2 linked regions of the Ensifer sp. PDNC004 genome follow. The protein of the gene in region 2 interacts with the protein of the main gene of each other region in a pairwise test. Links are inferred from orthologs where the notes say so. Each region holds a gene or a part of one and is shown on either strand. Other genes may lie near its edges.

Region 1 (3,071 bases), 2.8 Mb from region 2 along the record:
CAGATCTGCTCGAAATCGGCCGCGAAGGTTCGCAGCGAAGGCCGCGACGAGGCCGGCCGCCAGAAGCTGCTTTCGCCCTATATCCACGAAATCAACCGGCCGCTGAAGCTCGCCTTCGCCGGGCTCATCGCCGGCAGCGGCGAAAAGGCTCCGAAGCTTGCCGGCGACCCGGCCGGCCAGGGCGATGTCGCCAATGTGCCGATCCCGGTGCCGCGGCCGGCCTTCTGATCGGAGTGCATGATGGTTAGTCCCTTGTCGGCGGTGCCGGTCTCGATCCTCACCGGCTTTCTCGGTGCGGGCAAGACGACGCTGCTCAACCGGCTGCTGAAGGATCCCGATCTCTCGGATACGGCCGTGATCATCAACGAGTTCGGCGACGTCTCGATCGACCACCTGCTGGTGGAAGCCTCCAGCGACGGGGTCATCGAGCTTTCCGACGGCTGCCTCTGCTGCACCGTGCGCGGCGAACTGGTCGATACGCTCGCCGATCTCATGGATCGTATGCAGACCGGCAAGATCAAGCCGCTGAAGCGCGTCGTCATCGAGACCACGGGCCTTGCTGACCCGGCGCCGGTGCTGCAGTCGGTGATCGGCAACCCGATCATCGCGCAGAACTTCCGGCTGGATGGCGTCGTCACCGTCGTCGACGCCGTCAACGGCCTGCAGACGATCGCCAACCACGAGGAAGCGCTGAAGCAGGTTGCCGTTGCCGACCGCATCGTCATCAGCAAGACCGGCCTTGCCGAAGCGTCGGAGCGTGATGCGCTGACGGCGAGGATCCGCGCGCTCAATCCGCGCGCGCCGCTGATCGATGGCGATAGTGCCGAGGCAGGGCGCGCAGAGCTGTTCGATTGCGGTCTTTACGACCCTTCATCGAAGATCGCCGATGTCGGCCGTTGGCTGCAGGACGAGGCGCACCACGACCACCATCATGACCACGACCATGACCACGGTCACGATCATCACGAGCACCATGATCATCACCACCATCACGATGTGACGCGGCATGGCGGCGACATCCGTTCCTTCAGCATCGTGCACGACCGGCCGATCGAGCCGATGGCGCTTGATATGTTCATCGACCTGCTGCGCTCGGCGCATGGCGAGAAGCTCTTGAGGATGAAGGCGATCGTTGCGGTTGCCGACAGGCCGGACCGGCCGCTTGTCCTGCACGGCGTGCAGAACGTCTTCCACACGCCGGAGCGGCTTGCCGCCTGGCCGGACCCGAATGACCGGCGCACGCGCATGGTGCTGATCACCAAGGGGCTGACGGAAGACTTCGTTCGCGATCTCTTCGATGCCTTCACCGGCAAACCGCGCATCGACCGGCCGGACGCCCAGGCCCTCTCCGACAATCCGCTCGCCGTTCCGGGCATGCGGTTCTAAATCACCTCAGTAATCGAAGCGTTGCCGCGCGGCAGACGTGGCGTCTTACGCGCCCTTACGGATGAGAAACCGGTGGCCGCCGTCGGCGGGTGCGGCCTCTACAAGCTTGTGGCCGTCCTCGTTGCAGAAATTCGGAATGTCGATCACCGCCAGCGGATCGGTGGTCTCAATCTCCAGCAAAGCGCCCGGCGCCAGCGAAGTCATGCGTTTACGCGTCTTCAAAACGGGAAGGGGGCATTTAAGCCCCCTCAGGTCGTAGGCGATCTTCTGTTCGTCCGGCATTAATTGCCCCAGATCTTCCAGAACGGGCGCTTCTTCGGCGGCTCTTCCGTCAGAACCGGCGCCTCGGCGGTCGCATCGGCTGCAGGCGTCGTTGCCGTGGTCACGGCAGCGGCCTGCTGCTGGGCGGCGGGAGCCGCTGCTTTCGCCTGCTTTGCGGTCGTTGCCGGAGCCGGCTGTGCCTGCGGTGCGGCGGTTGCCTGCTGGTCCGGCGTCACGACGACGGGAGCCGGCATCTGCAATTCCGGTTCGCTCTTCGAGAACAGGCTCCAGAAGGATTTCTTCGGCTCTTCGACGGCTGCCTGCATCACCGGCTGCGGAATGGGATTGGCGGCGGGGACAGGCACGTGCTTGCCGCCATCGGTCGCCTTTTCGAGTTCCTTCTTCTGGAGCTCGACAGCCACCTTGGTTTCTTCCGCTTCCTTCTGATCGGCGAGCTTCTTTTCGAGATCGCTCGCCTTCATCATCTTGCCGGCGTCAAGCGAGTTGCCGGTCGGGGCATAGGCGAGCTCGCGGCCGACGCGCTGCTTGGCGACGATCGCCTTGCGCTCGGCCTCGCTCGGCTCGTACCAGACCATGCCGTCATACTTCTTCATGGCCTTGTCGTAGTCGGTCTGGTAGGTCTTCTCGAAGCCAGCCATGGCCACCTGCAGCGCCGGCGGCGTCGACATCGCCGGGCACTGGCCGCCGGGGTTGAACGGGCCGGAGGCCTGCTGGTTGAAGACGTACTTCTTTTCGCAGACGTTGACTTCCGGCGGACGCTTGGTGACTTCGAACTGGTCGTAACCGACCTTCAGCATTTTCCAGAAGTCGATATTCGGATTGTCGCGGTGCCGCGCCATGTTTTCCGCGGTCATGCGGAAGGGGAAGGCTTGCAGCTGTACGCTTTCCTGGCCGCCTTTGAAGCTGTCGCGGGCGAGCGCGAAGATCTCGATCATCTGCTCGTCGGTCATCGAGTAGCAGCCCGACGACGAGCAGGCGCCGTGGATCATCAGGTGCGTGCCCTGGCGGCCGTTCGCCTTGTCGTAGGCGTTGGGATAGCCGGTGTTGATCGCCAGATAATAGTTGGAGTTGGGGTTCATCTGGCGGGGGAAGAGCGGGTAGAAACCTTCCGGCGCCTGCCGGTCGCCTTCCTTCACCTTGGGGCCGAGCTTGCCGGACCAGGCGCAGATCTTGTAGGTCTTCAAGAGCTGGAAACGGTTGGCCGTATTGGCCTTCCAGACCTCGAGCGTGCCTTCTTCCTTGAAGATGCGCAACGCGATCGGCGCCTGCTTCTGCATGCCGAGTTCGGTCATCTTTCTGACCATCGGCGCAGAGACCTGGTACTCGGTCTTGTTCTTGACGGACTTGATATCGACCGACGTCGTCGCATCCAGCGCTTCGTTGGTGCAGCCGGCAAGTGTGGC
Region 2 (2,995 bases):
ATCGAGCGCAACGAGTTCGACGACGGCAGCGTGAAGCTGGTTCTCGTCGCGCTGAGGCGCCGTGCAGCCCTCGAGATAGGACACGTAGGCGCCCTCTTCGCAGATGATCAGCGTGCGCTCGAACTGGCCGGTGTTCTTCTCGTTGATGCGGAAGTAGGTCGACAGTTCCATCGGGCAACGCACACTCTTCGGCACGTAGACGAAGGAGCCGTCGGTGAAGACAGCCGAGTTCAGCGTCGCATAATAGTTGTCGGTCGTCGGAACGACCGAACCGAGATACTTCTTCACCAGATCCGGATGCTCGCGGATCGCCTCGGAGATCGACATGAAGATCACGCCGGCCTTCTTCAGCTCTTCCTTGAAGGTGGTGACGACCGAGACGCTGTCGAAAACGGCATCGACGGCGATCTTGGACTTCTGCACGCCGGCGAGGATTTCCTGTTCCTTCAGCGGAATGCCGAGCTTCTCGTAGACCTTGAGGATTTCCGGGTCGACCTCGTCGAGCGACTTCGGACCCGTTACGCCCTTGGGAGCGGCGTAATAGTAGATCTCGTTGAAGTCGATCTTCGGATAGTTGACGCGCGCCCAGGTGGGCTCTTCGAGCGTCAGCCAGCGGCGATAGGCCTCAAGGCGCCACTCCAGCATCCATTCCGGCTCGCTCTTTTTTTCAGAGATGAAACGGATGATGTCTTCGGAAAGGCCCTTGGGGGCCTTTTCGACTTCGATGGTCGTCTCGAAACCGTACTTGTACTGGTCCACGTCGATCTGACGGACCTGATCAATGGTCTCCTGCACGGCAGGCATGTCGTTCTCCAATCTTGCCGGATCCAAGGTCCGGCAGCTTGTCAACACGATGCGAACTTGGCGCACCGCTTATGTAATGGCTAAAAGGCGCTTTTCACCCTGTTTGCCAAGCGGAAAATTGCTTTTCCGCAATTTCGTCCGGTCGTTCCGCTCAGGCCGCTTGCCCGGGCATCCGTCGTCTTGCTGCTACCTTTGCAAAGACCGCGGCGCAACGGTCGATATCAGCCTGTGTCGTGCCCTCGCCGATCGAGATCCGAAGTGCGCCCTGGCGCGGATCGTAACCCATCGCCGTCAGCACGTGGCTCTGCCCGACCTTGCCCGAGGAGCAGGCCGAACCCGCCGACAGCGCCACGCCTTCGAGATCGAAGGCGATCTGTCCGGTTTCGGCCTTGAGGCCAGGAAGCGTGAAGAAGGTCGTGTTGCCAACGCGCGAAACGTCGCGGCCGTGAATGACGACGTCCGCCGCGGCCGCAAGCATGTCGGCTTCGAGCTTGTCGCGCAGCGCGCCGACATGGCTCATGCGCTGGCCGACACCTTCGCCTGCCTTCCTGGCGGCTGTGGCAAAGCCTGCAATCGAGACCGTATTTTCCGTGCCGGAGCGGTGTCCCTTCTCCTGTCCGCCGCCGCGGATCAGCGGCGCGGGCATCATGACCTCGCCGCGCGCCACCAGAGCGCCGGCGCCCTTTGGGCCACCGATCTTGTGCGAGGAGATGATCAGGAAATCGGCGCCGAGGTCTTCGATGGAAAGCGGCAGTCTGCCGGCAGCCTGCACCGCATCGACGACGAGAATGCCGCCATGAGGGCGGACGATCTCGGCGATCTCGGCGACCGGCTGGATGATGCCCGTCTCGTTGTTGACCAGCATGACCGCAACCATCGGTAAGCCGAGCTGGCGGTCATGCGCCGTCAACAGGTCCCGCAACGCCTCGAGATCGACGACGCCATTCGATGTCACCGGGATTTCGCCGAGCGCTTCACGCGGGAAGCGCCCGCCTTCGCGCACCGCCGGATGTTCGATCGACGAGGCATAGAGCCGGCCGATCTTCAGCGGCGTGCGGCCCATGCGAAAATCGGGCGTCAGCACCAGGTTGGCCGCTTCCGTGGCGCCGCTGGTAAAGATGACGCTGCCGGGCTTGGCGCCGCAGAGCAACGCCACGTCGCGACGGGCATTTTCGACGAGCGTGCGCAACGCGCGGCCCTCGCCATGAACGGAAGAAGGGTTGCCGAGAAGGTCGAGCGCCGACAGGCAAGCCTCGCGCGCTTCCGGTAGAAGCGGCGCCGTGGCGTTCCAGTCCATATAGATGCGCGAACTCGACATGATTTCCTTCGCTAGATCAACAGGTCACAAGCCCGCAACCTCTGGCGATGCATTTTCCTTGAATTTTCCGCGCCGCTTGCCTTATGAGACGAAGCACAAGGCGGAATGCCCGCACAGAAGTTTTGAACGGTTCTAAACTAGGTTTTAGAAAAGCTGACTGCTTTCGTCAAGACTCATCGCGATCTGAACCCAAGATTCGAACCAGGAACACTCCCGGAGAGCCAATGCCCGAAATCATCTTCAACGGACCCGCCGGCCGCCTCGAAGGCCGTTATCAGCCTTCGAAGCAGAAGAGCGCGCCGATCGCCATCATCCTGCACCCGCACCCGCAGTTCGGTGGCACGATGAACAACCAGATCGTCTACCAGCTCTTCTACATGTTCCAGAAGCGCGGCTTCACCACGCTCCGGTTCAATTTCCGCGGCATCGGCCGGAGCCAGGGCGAATTCGACCATGGCGCCGGCGAGCTTTCCGACGCAGCCTCGGCGCTCGACTGGGTGCAGAGCCTGCATCCCGATTCCAAGAGCTGCTGGGTCGCCGGCTACTCCTTCGGCGCCTGGATCGGCATGCAGCTCCTGATGCGCCGCCCGGAGATCGAAGGCTTCATGGCCGTCGCGCCGCAGCCGAACATCTACGACTTCTCGTTCCTGGCGCCCTGCCCGTCCTCTGGCCTGATCATCAACGGCGATTCCGACAAGGTCGCGCCGGAAAAGGACGTCAACGGTCTCGTCGAGAAGCTGAAGGCCCAGAAGGGCATTCTCATCACCCACAAGACCGTGGCCGGCGCCAATCACTTCTTCAACGGCCAGGTCGAGAGCCTGATGGGTGAATGCGAGGATTATCTCGACCGTCGCCTCAACGGCGAACTGACGC

The links. The genes of interacting proteins can lie anywhere in the genome.
Region 1: the proteins of JVX98_RS12295 (region 2) and JVX98_RS25800 interact in binary tests that used the Escherichia coli proteins (3 or more experiments, as listed by UniProt). The link is inferred for Ensifer sp. PDNC004 from one-to-one orthologs.

The regions. Positions count from the first base shown.
Region 1 is NZ_CP070353.1:3,646,978-3,650,048, forward strand. Bases 51-3,049 are described here. They hold JVX98_RS25800 (sulfurtransferase TusA family protein), read right to left. Parts: upstream 1,669-3,049; coding sequence 1,432-1,668; downstream 51-1,431. Other genes in these bases: JVX98_RS25790 (D-alanyl-D-alanine carboxypeptidase family protein), read left to right, coding at 51-228; JVX98_RS25795 (GTP-binding protein), read left to right, coding at 241-1,386; JVX98_RS25805 (murein L,D-transpeptidase family protein), read right to left, coding at 1,668-3,049. In the rest of the region: more of JVX98_RS25790, read left to right, coding at 1-50; more of JVX98_RS25805, read right to left, coding at 3,050-3,071. UniProt on the Escherichia coli protein: Sulfur carrier protein involved in sulfur trafficking in the cell. Part of a sulfur-relay system required for 2-thiolation during synthesis of 2-thiouridine of the modified wobble base 5-methylaminomethyl-2-thiouridine (mnm(5)s(2)U) in tRNA.
Region 2 is NZ_CP070353.1:894,663-897,657, reverse strand. The notes cover bases 40-2,962. They hold JVX98_RS12295 (cysteine desulfurase family protein), read right to left. Parts: upstream 2,123-2,962; coding sequence 956-2,122; downstream 40-955. Other genes in these bases: JVX98_RS12290 (alpha/beta hydrolase), read left to right, coding at 2,347-2,962; sufB (Fe-S cluster assembly protein SufB), read right to left, coding at 40-804. In the rest of the region: more of sufB, read right to left, coding at 1-39; more of JVX98_RS12290, read left to right, coding at 2,963-2,995. UniProt on the Escherichia coli protein: Master enzyme that delivers sulfur to a number of partners involved in Fe-S cluster assembly, tRNA modification or cofactor biosynthesis. Catalyzes the removal of elemental sulfur from cysteine to produce alanine.